Regions from separate parts of the Nisaea acidiphila genome, predicted to be linked through region 1. Evidence: predicted binding sites of a transcription regulator. Region 1 holds the regulator's gene; each other region holds the start of a gene.
The links. Region 1 encodes PhoB, which activates phosphate uptake and scavenging genes when phosphate is short. Its sites were predicted from a motif close to TNTCATAAAACTGTCA; they were not measured.

Region 1 (5,743 bases):
GGGTTCCCTTGTGCTGCACAAGGACGAGGTTCATGTGATCGATGCGGATCCGGTGGAACAGGTAGTCGATACCACGGGCGCCGGCGATCTCTACGCGGCGGGCTTCCTCTACGGTTATACCCAGGATATGGCGCCGGCCGACTGGGGCCGGGCCGGCAGCGTCGCCGCCGCCGAGGTGATCTCGCATTACGGCGCCCGTCCCGAGGCCGACCTGAAAGAGCTTCTGGCGGCGCGGCTTGGCTGACGCGGCGGCCGGCTTGCGCGGCTGGCTGGCGGAGACGGCCGCTCTCTATCTGAAGCGGCGCGTCCTCGTCGTGCTCCTGCTCGGTTTTTCCAGCGGCCTGCCGCTGCTCCTGTCGTTCTCGACGCTGAGCGCCTGGATGCGGGAGTCTGGCGTCGATCTGACAACCATCGCCGTCTTTGCACTCGTCGGCACGCCGTTCACATTGAAGTTCCTCTGGGCGCCGCTGATGGACCGTCTCGCGGTGCCCGTGCTCGGCCGGATGCTGGGGCGCCGGCGGGCCTGGCTGCTGGTGACCCAGCTCGCCCTGATGACGGCGATCGTCCTGATGGGCGCGACCGATCCGGTGGCGACCCCGTGGCTGATGGCCTTCTTCGCCGTCATCGTGAGCTTTTGCGCGGCCAGCCAAGACATCGTGGTCGACGCATTCCGGATCGAATCCCTTAGAGAAGACGAGCAGGGCGCGGGCGCGGCGGCCTACACTCTCGGATACCGGGTCGGCATGCTGGCGGCCGGTGCGGGCGCGCTCGTCGTCGCGGACCAGGCCGGCTGGTTCCTCGCCTATCTTTCGATGGCGGCACTCGTCCTGATCGGCGTCTTCAGCGCACTCGCAAGCCCGGAGCCGGGGGACAGTCCGGCGACGGACCAGCCGCCTCAGACGCCCTACGAGTGGCTGCTGAGCGCCGTTTACGAGCCGTTCGCGGAGTTTCTGACCCGGCGCGGTGCGGTCCTGATTCTCGCCTTCATTCTGCTCTATAAGCTCGGCGATGCCTTTCTCGGCACGCTGACCAACCCGTTCTATATCGATCTCGGCTTCAGCAAGACCGAGATCGCCCAGGTGACGAAACTGTTCGGACTGGTGGCGCTGCTTGTCGGGTTGTTCGCCGGAGGGGCGCTGGTCAAGCGTCTTGGTCTGCTGAAAGCCCTGCTTGTCTCCGGCGTATTGCAGGCGCTTTCAAATCTGATCTTCGTCGCACAGGCTCTGGCCGGACACGATATCTGGATGCTGACGGCGACCATCGGGGTGGAGAATTTCACCGGCGGCATGGGGACCGCGGCCTTCGTCGCCTATCTCTCGAGCCTGACCAATGTCGCCTTTACCGCGACCCAGTACGCGCTGCTCTCGTCCTTCATGGCCTTCGGCCGTACGGTGCTCAGTTCCGGCGGCGGGTGGATCACCGATCATATCGGCTGGATCGGTTTCTTCCTGGCCTCGACGGCGATCGCGGTGCCGGGACTGATCCTGCTTCTGGTGCTGATGCGGATGTTCCCGCCGGAGCGCTCCGGCGGGGTGGTGCGGGCCGAAGCCTGATCAGGCCGGCGCGGTCGGCCGGTCGAGCGCGTAGCCCGCGGACCGCACGGTGCGGATCAGATCCGATTCCGTGTCGATATTGATCGCCTTGCGCAGTCGGCGGATATGCACATCCACGGTGCGCGGCTCGACATAGATATCCGGTCCCCAGACCCGGTCGAGCAACTGCTCGCGGGAGAACACCCGGCCCGGATGCTCGAGGAAATAGCGCAGCAGGCGGAACTCGGTCGGGCCGAGATGGATCTCGCGGCTGTTCCGGCGCACCTTGTGGGCGGCCAGATCCATTTCCAGATCCTCGAACTGCAGTGTCTCCGCGTCGCTCGCCGGACGGGTCCGGCGCAGCACGGCACGGATCCGGGCGATCAGCTCGCTCGGGCTGAAAGGCTTGGTGATGTAATCGTCGGCACCGGCATTGAGTCCGCGGATCCGGTCTCCCTCGTCGCCGCGCGCCGTCAGCATGATCACCGGAACGCCTTTGGTTTCCGGCGTCCGCCGCAGCCGGCGGCAGACTTCGACGCCGGAGAGCAGGGGAAGCATCCAGTCGAGCAGGATCAGGTCCGGGCCCTTTTCCATTGCCAGCAGGATGGCTTCCTCGCCGTCGCCGGCTTCCAGGACCTCGAAACCTTCGCGTTCCAGATTGTAGCGCAGCAGCGTGACGATCGGGGCTTCGTCCTCTACCACGAGGATTTTGGGGTTCATCATGTTCATCGGATTACCACTCTCGATTCTACCGATTACTCAGGCATCTCAACGATATAGCTGGCGTCCTCGCCTTTCGGGCGGTCCGCTTCCATCTTTGTGCCCTTGACCTGGAAATGTACGGTTTCGGCGATGTTGGTCGCGTGATCGCCCATGCGTTCCAGGTTCTTGGCAATGAACAGAAGGTGAGTCGATGCCGTGATGTTGCGCGGGTCCTCCATCATGTAGGTGAGGAGTTCGCGGAAGAGGCTGGTATAGAGCTCGTCGATATCCTCGTCCCGGTGCCAGGCGGCGACGGCGAGTTCGAGATTGTCGTCCGCGTAGGCGTCCAGAACGTCCTTGATGAGCGACTGGACAAGGGCGCCGATGCGCACGATGCCGTTGGCCGGCGGGATCTCAGGCAGACCGCTCAGCACGATCGCGCGCTTGCCGATATTCGCAGCGTAATCGCCGATTCGTTCGAGATCGCTGACGATCTTGAGACTTGCCACCACGGTCCTGAGATCGCCGCCGAGAGGTTGGCGCAACGCGAGCAAGCGCAGGCTCATCGCTTCGATCTCCGCCTCGAGGGCATCGATCTGGTCGTCCGACGTCTTGACGCGCTGGGCGAGGGTCTGATCCCGGCGATTGACCGCGCGCACCGCCGATTCGCACTGCGCTTCCACAAGCCCGCCCATCTGGGCGATCTTTGCTTTCAGGGCTTCGAGATCCTCATCGAAAGAGCGGACGATGTGGTCGTTTACTGGCATGGGCAAATTTTCTTTGTCGGTTCCGATCAGCCGAACCGTCCGGTGATGTAACCCTGGGTCCGGGAGTCGGTCGGGTTGGTGAAGATCTGCTCGGTGTCGCCGACCTCGACCAGCTCGCCGAGATGGAAGAAGGCGGTGCGCTGGGACACGCGCGCGGCCTGCTGCATCGAGTGGGTGACGATCACGATGGTGAAGTTCTCGCGCAGCTCGTCGATCAGTTCCTCGATCTTCGCGGTCGCGATCGGGTCGAGCGCCGAGCAGGGCTCGTCCATCAGGATCACTTCCGGATTGACCGCGATCGCGCGGGCGATGCAGAGACGCTGCTGCTGGCCGCCGGATAGTCCGGTGCCGGGCTCCTGCAGGCGGTCCTTCACTTCCTCGAACAGGCCGGCCTTGGTCAGGCTGGTTTCGACGATCTCGTCGATCTCCGCCTTGCTCGAGGCCGTGCCGTGAATGCGCGGACCGTAGGCGATGTTGTCGTAGATCGATTTCGGGAACGGATTCGGTTTCTGGAACACCATGCCGACCCGGGCGCGCAGCTGCACCGGATCGAGTCCGCTATCGTAGATGTCCTCGTCGTCGAGCGTGATCTTGCCTTCGACGCGGCAGATATCGATCACATCGTTCATCCGGTTCAGGCAGCGCAGGAACGTCGACTTGCCGCAGCCCGAGGGGCCGATCAGCGCCGTCACCTCGTTCGGCTTGATCTCCAGATCGACATCCTGCAGCGCCTGCTTTTCGCCGTAGAACACCTTGACCTTGTCGCCCTTCATCTTGGGCGTGGCGCTTGCGGCAGAGGATCCGCTCTTCTTGCTCATCTTTGACTTCTCGCTCATCGGGTTCTTACCAGCGCCGTTCGAACTTCTTGCGGAGCAAGACGGCCACGAAATTCATGAAAATCAGGAAGGCCAGCAGCACCATGATCGCGGCCGAGGTCCGCTCCACGAAGGCGCGCTCCGGGCTGTCGGCCCAGAGATAGATCTGCACCGGGAGCACGGTCGCCGGATCGGTGAAGCCGCCGGGAACGTCGACGATGAAGGCGATCATGCCGATCATCAGCAGCGGCGCCGTTTCGCCGAGGGCCTGGGCCATGCCGATAATGGTTCCGGTCAGGATGCCGGGCATCGCCAGCGGCAGCACGTGATGGGTCACGACCTGTAGCGGCGATGCGCCGAGACCCAACGCCGCCTCTCGGATCGACGGCGGCACCGCTTTCAGGGCCGAACGCGCGGCGATAATGATGGTCGGCAGTGTCATCAGCGCCAGCACCATGCCGCCGACCAGCGGGGCCGAGCGCGGGAAGCCGAAGAAGTTGAGGAACATCGCGAGACCGAGCAGGCCGAAGACGATGGAGGGAACTGCGGCGAGGTTGTTGATGTTGACCTCGATCAGGTCGGTCCATTTGTTCTTCGGCGCGAACTCCTCGAGATAGACCGCGGCCATTACGCCCACCGGGAAAGAGAGCAACAGGGTGATCAGAAGGGTGAGGGCAGAACCGGTGACCGCACCGAGAATGCCCGCTTCCTCAGGTTCGCGGCTGTCCGCTTTCAGGAAGAAGTCCGTATTGAAGCTGCTCTTGACCTTGCCGGCATTGTCCAGCTTGTCGTACCAGGCGAGCTCCATGTCAGTGACCCGGCGGTCGGACTCAGGGACAGTCCGGTCGACATAGCCCTTGGTCAGCATGTCGATGTCGTCGGAAGCCTTGATCCAGAGATCCTGCGTGGTGCCGACCAGAGACGGGTTCTCGATAAGCATGGAGCGCAGATCGAAGCCGGCATTCGGAGAGATGAAGTTGTAGAGCTTGCGCTTGTCCTTCCGGCCGGTGACTTCGGGGAAGTTGTCGCGCAGGTTTTTCTTCATCAGCCCGCCGTAATCGGCGGTCCGGAGCTGTTCCGGGTCTCCGGTGCCAGCCGGATCGAGATATTCCGGATCGAAATGGATGCTGAGCTGCACATAGGTCTGCAGGAAGGCACTCCAGCCGGTGCCGGCAATGCTGCCGACGAGGAATATCAGCATCAGGCCGGCGGCGAAGATGCTGCAGAGGCCGTACAGCCGGAAACGGCGCTCGGCGGCATACCGTTTCCTCAATCGCTCTTCCGAGGCCACGGGGCGCCGGACCTCGGTGCTCGGCTTCGAATTCATGATCGCGTCAGTCATATTTTTCCCGATATTTCCGGACCACCCGGAGGGCGATCACGTTCAGGCCGAGGGTAACGAAGAACAGCACCAGACCGAGCGCGAAGGCCGCCAGGGTCTTGGCCGAGTCGAATTCCTGGTCGCCGACCAGAAGGGTGACGATCTGCACGGTGACGGTGGTAACCGCCTCAAGCGGGTTCGCGGTCAGGTTCGCGGCGAGGCCGGCTGCCATGACCACGATCATGGTTTCGCCGATCGCGCGGGAGATCGCGAGCAGGAAAGCACCGACAATGCCCGGAAGCGCCGCCGGAATGATCACGTTCCGGATCGTCTCGGACTTGGTTGCGCCGAGCCCGTAGGAACCATCGCGCAACGATTGCGGCACGGAATTGATCACGTCGTCGGAGAGCGAGGAGACGAAGGGAATGATCATGATGCCCATGACCACACCCGCCGCCAACGCGCTCTCGGAAGCGACGTCCAGTCCGATAGATTCGCCCCAGCCGCGGATCAGCGGCGCGACCGTCAGGGCGGCGAAGAAGCCGTAGACGACGGTCGGGATCCCCGCGAGCACTTCCAGCATCGGCTTGGCGAAGGCGCGGAATT
Region 2 (5,743 bases), 2.3 Mb from region 1:
GAGGCCTCGACATTGTCGGAGTGATAGAGCACGAATTCCTCGTCCTGCGCCGGCGCCGTGATCTCCTCGCCGAACTCGCGTGCCCGGAGTGCCCGATCCACCAGAGCCATGGACATGGCCTTGCGTTCGCAATGGCCGAAGGTCAGCCCATAGCCTCGGGTAAACTGCGGAGGAACCTTCGCTGAGCCCTTGAACTGATTCACCATCTGGCATTCGGTAACGGTGATCTCGCCGATTTCGATCTCGAAGCCGAGTTCTTCAGGGACAAACGAGACGGCCAGCTCGCCCATGCGTATTTCGCCGGCGAAGGGGTGATTGTTGCCGAAGCCGCGCTGGGTCGAATATCCGAGCGCAAGAAGGAAGCCTTCGTCGCCGCGGGCGAGGTTCTGAAGCCGCGTCGCTCGATCGGCGGGGAACGACATCGATTCCCGGGTCAGGTCGGAAACCGGCGCATCCTCGTCGTCCGGGATCTCAAGCTCTATCAGGCCTTCGTGGTCCAGGATATCCGCGACCCGCGGCATGCCGTCGGCTACCGGTTCGTCGGCTTTCGGCGCCTCGCCGGTTTCGCCGTTCGCGGCAAGAGTGAAGTCGAGCAGGCGATGCGTGTAGTCGAAGCTCGGGCCGAGGATCTGGCCACCCGGCAGATCCTTGTAGGTCGCGGAGATGCGTCGTCGGATGTGCATTTTTCCAGTGTCTATCGGTAAAGACGCTCCGAAGCGGGGCAGGGTGGTTCTGTAGGCGCGGAGTAGGAACACGGCTTCTTGGATGTCGCCATTGGCCTGCTTGACGGCGAGGGCCGCCAGATCGGGGTCATAGAGCGAGCCCTCGGTCATCACGCGGTCGACGGCCAGAGGCAGCTGTTCGCGGATCTGCGCGATCGTGAGTTCGGGAACGCGCCGGTCGCCACGGCGGACGTCGGCAAGATAGTGCAGCGAGTTCTCGATGGCCTTGTCGCCGCCTTTGACAGCTACATACATGGCACTATTCCTTTCCTGCCGTGAGGCTGACGGTCGTGGTGCGCGGGATCGCGACCATGGAGGCACCGGAAACGAAGACGAGGTCGATGCCGCGCGGGAAGTAGCGCTGCTTTGCCTCCCGTGCCGCCCAGAAACTGTCCGGGACGTCGGAAAGGCCGAGACGAGCCTGATCCTTGATGCCCGGGCCGGTCAGGACGAGGGGGCCGTCGTCCGAGATGGTTTCAATCTGGATGAGCAGTGTCGCGCCGTTTTCCGGATACTCGTCGGTACCTGAATTGAAGGCCGAGAGGTCGTCGGGCGCGCCGTCGAGGATGGCGAAAGTCGCGTCCTTGCTCTCGGTTGTGATCTGCGTGCCGCAATGGAATTTCAAATAGGCCCGAGATGCTTCGGTAGAGAGCGCGGGCGAGAGGTAGAGCGGCGTCTCGTAGTCCACGAGAGCGAGGGCAATGGCCGTTGCCGCGAGATCCAGGGTAGCCGGCCCGTCTATGTCAATTTCAATTGTCTGTGGCTTGCCGGGCCGCGACATGGCTTCGAGGAGCCGGCGAAAGACGTTCTGAGAGTCCGCGACGACATCGGGGAACCCGGGTGTGAGTGCGGTGGGCTGGGAAAGGTTTGCGTTCGGCATTGGGTCAGTTCTCCCGCGCGACAGTGAAGAACTCGACCTTGGTCGCTGCCGCCTTTCGGCTTTCTGCGAGCCGGCTTTGCTGGTGGCGGAGTTCGAGCGGTTTGATGATGGAGTGCTCGACGGTCTCTGCTCGCTCCTCGTGCTGCATCAGTGCATCTATTACTGCGGCGATTTCCGCATGGTCCTTGTTGCGTCCGGAAACATAGCCGTGTCCGATAACCCCGGATTTCAGCCCGACCGTGCAGCGCGTCACGGTCATTTCGCCCGCGTTAAACCGGTTGCCGGTTCCGCCCATGCGTCCCCGAACCATCACCATGCCGATTTCGGGCGCGCGGATGCGGCTCCATTCGGGCTTATCGGGCAGGTTCTGCCAGAGGCTGTTCAAGTCGTCATAGGAAGCTTTTGCGAGGATTGACATCCATCGCTTGCGGGGTGCTGTCGGGGTGGCGGGGGGCTGCCTGTCCATCTGGGCCTCTCGTTCGACAAATCGAATATTTGTCTAGATGTCTATATCTTTTAATGTTATAGACCTCCCGGTCGGTCCGCGCAATGGCACGGCCGGTGAAATTTTGATGACTCTCGGGGGAGTGCCGCGTGATCGAACGAAAAAGTGGTCAGGCTTTGTGGCGCCAGATTGCGACCGACATTTCAAACGCCATCCGCTCGGGCCAATTCGCCCCGGGAAGCAAATTGCCGACGGAAGCCGAGCTGTCGGAACGTTACGGGGTGAACCGGCATACCTTGCGACGAGCGGTCGCTGAGCTTGCCGAGGACGGAGTGATCCGGGTCGAGCAGGGACGGGGGAGTTTCGTTCAGGAGCATGTCCTGGACTATCTCGTCGCGAAGAAGACCCGGTTTTCGGATAACGTCCTGCGCCAAAAAAGAACACCGGGTGGGCGAACCCTGTTGGTCGAGACCGTGGAAGGGGATCCATCGATCCTGAAACAGCTCGAATTGCCGGAAGGAAGCGAGCTTATCCGGCTTGACCGGATCGGCGAGGTCGACGGTCGGCCGATCTCGGTCGGGAGTCATTATTTTCCGGCATCCCGTGTGCCAGGTTTCGCGGGGATTTACGAAGAGCTGGACTCGATCACCCGGACCCTGACCCACCTTGGCCATGGGGAATATACCCGAAAGGTCACGCGAGTGACGGCGTCGATGCCCGATGCCCAGGACGCCGAATGCCTTCAGCAACCGCGCAACCGCCCGGTCCTTATGGTCGAGTCCATCAACGTCACGCCAGACGGCGCGCCGATCGAGTATGGACTTGCAAGATATGCGGCGGATCGTTTCCAGCTCGTGTTCGAGAGCTGATTCCTTTGCTGGAACGATTGTTCGTCACGGATTCGAAAGAAACTGATCGCAAAGCGATCCTTGACCTCGGAAGCGCCACGGGCGAGGTAGTAGCGTCTTTGTAACCCGCGTGAAGCGGGACGATTCAAGGGAGGCGGGCAGCAGACCTGCCGATGGGACCGATGGCGACATCCACCTACGTATTGCGTCTCGTCAAAGACGTTTTCTCTCCACATGCCGTGTCCAAGAGCCTGCCTGACGCGTTCCGGATTCTGTATTGCAATTCCGGCGACCTCGCTTTCGAGGGGGGAGCCGCATTGAGGCCAGACGAGGCTCTGTACATGCGTACGGGCTATGCGCTGCGGGCCGGAACGGAAGGCGGAGAACTCTGGCGCTGGGAAGTCGGCGAATCCGCTGCAGATCCCGATCTCGATCTCGGCGAGGGGATCCGCAGCGAACTCGTGGTGGGCAACCCGGTGCCGAATGTCGAGAAGCTTGAGGACTGGCTGATCCGCTGCGACAGCGTCCTGTTTCCGACCGGCGGCACGGCAGTCCCTCACACCCATATCGGTCCGGGCATCCGCTGCATGCGGAACGGAAAGCTGACGCTCTCGACGGACACCAAGTCGCAGGATTATTACCCCGGCGACGCCTGGTTCGAACCGGGCGGCGAGGCGGTCTGGGCCAATGCCTGCACCGAGGAATGCACGACCTTCATCCGCGTGCTCCTGCTGCCCAAGGATCTGAAGGGCAAAAGCTCGATCCGCTATCTGAACGAAGCGGACCGGCAAAAACCGAAATCACAACGCTATAAGAGTTATGTCGATGAGCTCCTCTCCCTCAAGTAACGGTTCCGGTGCCAGCCGCCTCGGCGGCCATATTCTTGTCGATGCACTGGTGACCGAGGGGGTCGATCTCGTCTTTGGTGTGCCGGGCGAGAGCTATCTCGCGGTGATCGACGGTCTGCAGGAACGGAACGGGATCCGTACCGTGATGTGTCGCCAGGAAGGCGGCGCGGCGATGATGGCGGACGCCTACGGCAAGCTGACCGGCCGCCCCGGCGTCTGCATGGTGACCCGCGGTCCGGGGGCGACCAATGCGAGTGCTGGCGTGCATGTCGCCTTCCAGGATTCGACGCCGATGGTGCTGCTGGTCGGCCAGGTCGCGCGCTGGATGGTCGAGCGCGAGGCGTTTCAGGAAATCGATTACCGCCGGATGTTCGGCCAGATGGCGAAATGGGTGGCCCAGATCGACGACGCGGCCCGCATTCCGGAATATATCAGCCGGGCTTTCCACACCGCCGTGTCAGGCCGTCCGGGCCCCGTGGTTCTGGCGCTGCCGGAAGACATGCTGATGGACTATGCGGAGGCGGCGGAGATCGCGCCGTATGTACCGGTCGAGCCTCATCCGGGCCCGCAGCAGATGGCGGACTTCCGCTCCATGCTGGAGAAAGCCGAACGGCCGCTGATGATTGTCGGCGGCGGGGGCTGGGACCGGGCTGCCTGCGAGCAGATCGAGCAGTTCGCGGTCGCCAACGGGATTCCGGTCGGTGCCTCTTTCCGCTGTCAGGATTATTTCGACAACCGCCATTCGAACTATGTCGGCCATGTCGGAATCGGCATCGACCCGTCGCTCGCCGCCCGCGTGCGCGAAAGCGACATGGTGATTGCGCTCGGTACCCGGCTCGGTGAGATGACCACCGGCGGGTATTCACTCTTCGATATCCCGCGCCCGAAACAGGGGCTGGTCCATATCCACGGCAGTGCCGAGGAGCTTGGCCGGGTCTATCAGGGCGATCTGCTGATCAACGCCATGCCGCGGAGTTTCGCGGCGGCGCTGGCGTCCATGGAGCCGGTCGACGGCAGCGCGCGCGCGGAGGACATCGCCCAGGGCCATGCCGACTATCTCGCGACGCTGGAGCCGTCTCCGGTCCCGGGGGATGTGCAGATGGGCGAGATCGCGGCCTGGCTTAACAAGACCCTGCCGGAAGATGCGATCATCACCAACGGGGCCGGCAATTACGCTACCTGGATGCACCGCTATTATCAGTATCGTGGCTTCCGCACCCAGCTCGCGCCGACCAGCGGGTCCATGGGATATGGCCTGCCGGCGGCCGTCGCCGCGGCTCTGGTCCATCCTGACCGGGTCGTCGTGTCGATGAACGGCGACGGTTGCTTCATGATGCATGGCCAGGAACTGGCGACCGCGATCCAGCATGGCGCAAAACTGATCGTCATCGTGATCAATAACGGTATGTACGGCACCATCCGGATGCATCAGGAACGGGAATTCCCGGGCCGGGTGAAGCATACCGAGCTGCAGAACCCGGACTTTGCCGCGCTTGCCCGCGCCTATGGCGCGAACGGGGAGACGGTGCTGGAAACCTCGGAATTCGCGCCGGCTTTCGAACGGGCGCTTGCCGCCGACAAGCCGACCCTGATCGAGGTGAAGATCGATCCGGAAGCGATAACGCCGAAAACGACGCTTTCGGCGATCCGCGCGGCCGCGCTCTCCAAAGCCGACTGACTTCACGCAAGGTCCCGTCCTCGCGTCTATCCGATTGGAGTGGCATCGATCATGATGCCGCCCGTTTTCGTCGGACGCGGAGGAGTAGATCCATGCGAGCGCGGAGATGGTTGATGTGGGAACTGGAGCGGGAACGCCACGAGATGCCGCTCTGGCCTTTTTACTGGTTCGCCCCCCTGAGCCAGGTCGAGGCGGTTATTCTGGAAGCCCTGAGAGTGCGGCGAAACGTGGTCCGCTGAACCTCAGTCGTCGTCAAATCGGCGTTTACGGTCGAGCTTCTCGACAAGTTTGCGGCGCTGCTCGGGCGTCAGCTCTTCCATGA
Region 3 (5,743 bases), 1.1 Mb from region 1:
GCCGGCGGCCTCCGCGCCCTTGGCTGCCAGCGCCGCAACGGCCTTCGGATTGATGTCATAGACGATCATGTCCGCGCCGGAGGCCTTTAGGTTGCGGGCGAGCGGCCCGCCCATGTCGCCGAGGCCGATGAATCCGATCTTTTCCATGTCTGTGAGCGTCCTTCCCTGGATGTTTGTTCTTATTGCGGCAAGCCTAGCGGCAATGCCCGCCCGGCGGGAAGGCGGCCGGGCGGGCATTCAGTATGGCGCGGAGGGCATGGATGCCAGCGGACTAGGATCAGGCGGCCAAGGCTCCGTCGCCGAAGGAGAAGGCGGACATGCTGATTGAGCTGTGGCTGAAGCTCCGGTGCAGGCGCGTTCCGTGATCCGTATCTCCGGCGCCGGCGGCGACGAAAAACGGCAGGAAATGTTCCGGCGTCGGATGTGCGAGACGCGCACTATCCGGGGCATCGGGAAAGTGCATGAGATCGTCCCAATCTCCGGACTCAGTGCCGAAGGCGACGAAATCGTCGAACGCGGTCGCCCAGACCGGAGGCGGGGTCCCCTCCGGACCGAGAGCGCGCAGATTGTGCGTGACCGAGCCGGAGCCGACGATCAGAACGCCCTCCGCACGGAGCGGCGCAAGTGCCCGGCCGATCTCGAAATGCTGCCGGGCGGTACCGCCTGCGAGCAGCGAGAGCTGCACGACAGGGATATCGGCTTCCGGAAAGGCCAGCAGCAGCGGCACCCAGGCGCCGTGGTCGAAACCGCGGGCGCCGTCGGCCTCCGCGGCGTAGCCGAGATCGGCGAGCAGTTCGATTGTCCGGCGGCTCAGGCCCGCATCCGTCCTTGCAGGGTAACGGTACTCATAGAGTTCCGCCGGGAAGCCGTAGAAATCGTGCACGGTTTCCGGTGTGCTGGCGGTGGTCAGGGCAAGGCGCGGGCTTTCCCAGTGCGCCGAGATGACAAGGATAGCCTCCGGCCGGCCGACCCGGCTGCCGAGCTCCGCGAGAAAGCGTTTCGCGGGATGCTCCGTCAGCAGCAGGTCGGGCGCGCCGTGCGGCAGGAAAAGGCTGGGTTGCTTGGTCATGTCGCTGAGCCTACTCGCTCGCGCTGGCCGGCGTGAGGGCGAGCAGGCGAGGGGTCTTGACCGCATAGGCACCGTCGCCGAGCAGGGCCTGGACGATCAGGGCCACGGCCCAGAACGCCGGGAATTCCCAGCCGCCGTTCGGGTTGCTGTAGAGCCAGCCGTTGGCCCCGTGCACCAGGAAGATCGCGCCGAGCAGGATTGGCAGGGTGGCAATGGAGACGAGGCGGGTCGCGAAACCGGCGATCAGCGCGGCGCCGCCGCCGATCTCGGCGAGGATGGTGAGATAGGCGAAGATGGCGGGCAGGCCGAGGCTCCCGAAAAAGCCGACTGTGCCGGCTGGCGTGAAGACGAAGAGCTTGAGCGCGCCGTGCGCGATGAAGAGCACGCCGAGGGAGAGACGAAGCAGGAGCGCGGCATAATCCGCATTCGAGGTGTTGGTCATCGGGGCATCCTTTCTGTTTCCGGAGCGGCATCGCGCGCCGTCGATGACTCGAGAATTAATTATGGCGGAAATTAGTTATAAGAGCGTCTTTTATTGAATGATAATAAACATTATGTTGCAAATATGGATTCGATCGAGCAGATGCGCATGTTCGCGGCGGTGGCGGCCACCATGTCCTTTTCCAGGGCGGCGGACCGGCTCGGTACCAGCGCCCAGAATGTCAGCAAGAACATTCGCGCTCTGGAGGACGAACTCGGCGTTCTCTTGCTTCACCGTACGACGCGGGTTGTTACCCTGACGGAAAGCGGACGCGCCTATCTGCCGCGCTGCAACCGTCTCGTGGAGGATTTCGACGAAATTCGCGCCGCCATGCGGGACGAAGGCGGGACGCCGAGCGGCAATCTCGTGGTCACAGCACCGCTGACCTTCGGCGAGGTTCACCTGTTGGGAGCGGTCGAGAAGTTTCTTGCCGCAAACCCGCAGGTCACGCTCGATCTCCGTCTGACCGACCAGCATCTCTCGCTGATCGACGAAGGGATAGACCTCTCGATCCGCATCGGACAATTGCAGGATTCCACCCTGATCTCACGCAAGCTTGGAGAAACACGGCTGATCGCCTGCGCGACACCCGCCTATCTGGACGCCCACGGCACTCCCGCGCATCCGACGGATCTGACGGCCCATCGCTGCATCTTCGATACCAACCGGCGCGCATCCGCGCAGTGGAGCTTCCGCGACGGCGCGGAGGCCCTGAGCGTTCCGGTCAATCATCGGGTCCGGGTCAACGGGGCGTCCGCCGTCCGGCAATTGATCCTCTCCGGTGAGGGGATCGGGATCGTGCCAAGCTACATTGTGGACGGCAATATCCGGGCGGGCGACCTTGTGCCTGTGCTTGAGCGCTACGAAGGAGACCGTTTGCCGATTTCCATCCTCTACCTCGCAAACCGCCACCTCTCCCGCAAGGTGCGTGCTTTCATCGATATTGCCGAGGCCGAAATCCGGGCCTGCCCGGATTGGAACGCGGTCTGACACCGAATCGGGTCGCGACTGCAACCTTACCGTCATCAAACGGTCAATCTAATCCTGTAGAGTCCCGCGACTTAACAGGTGAGCGGCTCCATCTTCAGGGGCCGGGCCAGCTATTGACCGAATTGGATAGAGCGATGCGACAGGCGTTCAAGCGTGCGATGTCTACCGCCGCCGCGCTCGGCGTGGTTGCGGGGCTGATGCTCTCCGGACAGGCTCCGGCCGCGGAAAGTCTGAAGATCGGTATCCTCGGCGGGATGGCCGTCGAAAACGGATTTGAGGCGCAAGAATGCCTGATGCGCGACCTTGCGGACCGGCTGGGGCTGCCGGTGACGGTGAATGCCTTCGCGTCCGGCAAGGCCTTGCATGATGCCTTGATCGCCGGTGAGGTCGATGTCGCTTCGCTTTCGCCACGTGCTTATAGCGCGCTCTGGCGGGCGAGCGCGGCTGCGGTTCAGCCGGTCCTGGCACCGAGCGGTCGGGGCGGCTCCAAAGGCTACCGTGCGGTCGCCCTGTCGCTGCCGCAATCGGACATCACGACGCTCGACGCTCTCAAGGGCAGGGAAATCGGCTTTGCCGATCACAGATCCCTGCCGGGATACTTCGTGCCGTCCGTGGCGCTCGAGCGGGACGGTTTCAAGACCGAGAACGAGGTCCGTACCGTGCAGTTCAGCGGCGGTCATCACGCCAATCTGACCGCGCTGGAAAGCGGCGCGATCGATGCGGCCTTCACTTGGGTGACGGACAGCGGCAAAGCGGCGTCCGATCCGCTGCAGAGCTTCAAGTCCGGGACAGAGGGGTCTCCCTTCGTCGAAGTCTGGCGCTCCTCCCTGATGCCAAACGGTCCGATTGTGCTCCGCAAGGCGCTCGCCGAGGACGTCAAGCAGGTCGTGACTGACCGGATGGCCCATATCGGCGAGACCGCGCCTGATTGCCTCGCCGCTGCTTTCGGGCGCCCGATCACCGGTCTTTTCCCGGTCGACCATGCCGACTACGAGACCTTCATCGAGGCCGATCTCAAGCGGATCTCGCTTTCCGTAGCCAGCAACTGAGCGTCGCCGCCGCCTCTGCGGGCTTCATGAAACTGAAGCAAAAGCGTCACGCAAACGACCCTCTCGATTGATACCAACGCCGAAGTCGGTTCTCGCGCGGTGTGATCTTTCCCTGCCGTTTGTCCGAAATTCCGGCCTCTCACGGGGGCGGCCCCGGAGGGCTTCAGCAAAGCCCCGCACGGCGCGAGATTCAGGAGTGGGCATGATCGAGTTCAAAAACGTTACCAAAGCCTTCGGAAACATGGTCGCGGTCGATTCCGTGACCTTCACGGTCGACAAGCCGCAGATGATCGGAGTGATCGGACGGTCCGGCGCGGGCAAGTCGACCTTCCTCCGTCTCTTCAACCGTCTGACACCCGCGACCTCGGGGCAGATCCTGGTCGAGGGAACGGACGTGCTCAGTCTGAAAGGCAATGCCAAGCGGCGTTGGCAGAAGGACTGCGCGATGATCTTCCAGCAGTTCAATCTGGTTCCGCGCCTCGACGTCGTCACCAATGTGATGCTCGGCCGGCTGAACCAGCACGGCACGCTGCGGTCCATGTTCAAGATCTTCTCGCAGCGCGATATCGACGATGCGCTTGCGGCACTCGACCGGCTCGGTCTTGCCGAGCGGGCGCTACAGCGGGTGGAAACCCTTTCCGGCGGACAGCAGCAGCGCGTCGCCATCGCGCGCGGTCTGATGCAGGAGCCGAAAATCATCCTCGCCGATGAGCCGATCGCCTCGCTGGATCCGCTGAGCGCCGAGGTGGTGATGGGCTCGCTCCGGGAAATCCACGACCGCGACGGCATCACCGTGATGTGCAACCTGCATACACTCGACACGGCGCGCGCCTATTGCGACCGGGTCATCGGCATGGCGCAGGGCAAGGTCGTGTTCGACGGCCCGGCGGACGCGCTGACGCCGGAGGCCGCGCGCGAGATCTACGGCGCCGAAGAGGGCCTCAACGAGTCTGTGACCTCGACCAGCATTTCCAGCGGCGCGCCGGTGCGCGCCAGATCCAATCCCTCAGCGGCGGGCCAGGGGGCCCAGGTTGCTGAGGCGAATGCCGCCACGGCGTGATCCCGGCCGAGAGCTGAGTCCGTGCGGCAAATGCAACCTAGGGAGTTATTAGGGATGAAGTTCGTTCGCAATTTCGCGATGGCGGCTGCCGTCGCCATGACGGCGTTCGGCGCTGCCGACGTCCATGCTGAAGACAAGATCTCCGAGTTCCGCATCGGCGTGCTCGGCGGTGAAAACCAGTCCGACCGTCTGCGCTCCAACGAGTGCGTGCGTTCCAAGGTCGAGGCGCTGCTCGGCGTTCCGACGAAGATCTTCGCGCCGGCCGACTATAACGGCGTCATCGAAGGCCTGATCGGCCGTAACCTCGATATGGCCTGGCTCGGTGCTTCGGGCTACGCCAAGACCTACATCACCGATCCGGAAGCGGTCGAGCCGGTCCTGGTCAAGATCAATGCCGACGGTTCCATGGGGTATCATTCCATCGGTTTCGCCCGCGTCGACAGCAACATCAAGTCGCTCGACGACATGAAGGGCAAGAAGTTCGGCTTCGGCGATCCGAACTCCACCTCCGGCTACCTGATCCCGTCCATTGAAATCCCGGCGGCCGGCTTCCCGATGGAAAGCGGCGACTATTTCGGTGAGGTCGTTTTCACCGGCGGTCACGAGCAGACCATCGTCGCGGTTGCCAACGGCGACATCGACGCCGGCGTGACCTGGGCCGACGGCCTCGGCGAGTGGGAAGAAGGCTACAACAGCGGCGCGCTGCGCAAGGCCGCCGACGCCGGTCTCGTCGACATGACCCAGCTGGTGCAGATCTGGAAGTCCAAGGTCATTCCGGAAGGCCCGGTCGTGCTCCGCAAGGACCTGCCGTCCGACGTCAAGCTGAAGGTTACCGGCCTGATCGCCGGCCTCGCTTCGCTCGATCCGGAATGCGCCTACAGCTTCATGGCCGGTGAAATCAAGGGCATGGCCCCGGTTTCCCACGAGACCTATGAAGTCATCATCGAAGCGCGCAAGCGTAAGATGAAGTAAGGAACGCGCAGGCGTTTCCTCAAACGATACGGTTCGGGACCGCGCCTTTGAGCGCGGTCCCGACCGGATCCCGGGGACAAGGTCTCCGCTCCGTTTCTCAAGCAGGATATTCCCTATGGTCG

Region 2: a site for PhoB is predicted at 2,165-2,180, ahead of phnF (phosphonate metabolism transcriptional regulator PhnF). Genes of this name have one in related genera too.
Region 3: a site for PhoB is predicted at 3,612-3,627, ahead of phnC (phosphonate ABC transporter ATP-binding protein). Genes of this name have one in related genera too.

Annotation. Positions count from the first base shown of each region.
Region 1 covers NZ_CP102480.1:2,328,064-2,333,806, reverse strand. Annotated here, with positions in the region: gene NUH88_RS10695 (adenosine kinase) at 1-244, shown strand, start outside; gene NUH88_RS10690 (AmpG family muropeptide MFS transporter) at 237-1,553, shown strand; gene phoB (phosphate regulon transcriptional regulator PhoB) at 1,554-2,252, opposite strand; gene phoU (phosphate signaling complex protein PhoU) at 2,288-3,001, opposite strand; gene pstB (phosphate ABC transporter ATP-binding protein PstB) at 3,028-3,819, opposite strand; gene pstA (phosphate ABC transporter permease PstA) at 3,845-5,158, opposite strand; gene pstC (phosphate ABC transporter permease subunit PstC) at 5,151-5,743, opposite strand, start outside.
Region 2 covers NZ_CP102480.1:4,659,221-4,664,963, forward strand. Annotated here, with positions in the region: gene NUH88_RS21795 (carbon-phosphorus lyase complex subunit) at 1-977, opposite strand, end outside; gene phnH (phosphonate C-P lyase system protein PhnH) at 982-1,602, opposite strand; gene phnG (phosphonate C-P lyase system protein PhnG) at 1,607-2,020, opposite strand; gene phnF (phosphonate metabolism transcriptional regulator PhnF) at 2,197-2,916, shown strand; gene NUH88_RS21815 (cupin domain-containing protein) at 3,078-3,743, shown strand; gene NUH88_RS21820 (thiamine pyrophosphate-binding protein) at 3,721-5,421, shown strand; gene NUH88_RS21825 (hypothetical protein) at 5,514-5,660, shown strand; gene NUH88_RS21830 (periplasmic heavy metal sensor) at 5,664-5,743, opposite strand, start outside.
Region 3 covers NZ_CP102480.1:3,380,389-3,386,131, forward strand. Annotated here, with positions in the region: gene NUH88_RS15770 (NAD(P)-dependent oxidoreductase) at 1-237, opposite strand, end outside; gene NUH88_RS15775 (DODA-type extradiol aromatic ring-opening family dioxygenase) at 278-1,069, opposite strand; gene NUH88_RS15780 (DoxX family protein) at 1,080-1,511, opposite strand; gene NUH88_RS15785 (LysR family transcriptional regulator) at 1,635-2,540, shown strand; gene phnD (phosphate/phosphite/phosphonate ABC transporter substrate-binding protein) at 2,675-3,589, shown strand; gene phnC (phosphonate ABC transporter ATP-binding protein) at 3,792-4,649, shown strand; gene phnD (phosphonate ABC transporter substrate-binding protein) at 4,704-5,621, shown strand; gene phnE (phosphonate ABC transporter, permease protein PhnE) at 5,737-5,743, shown strand, end outside.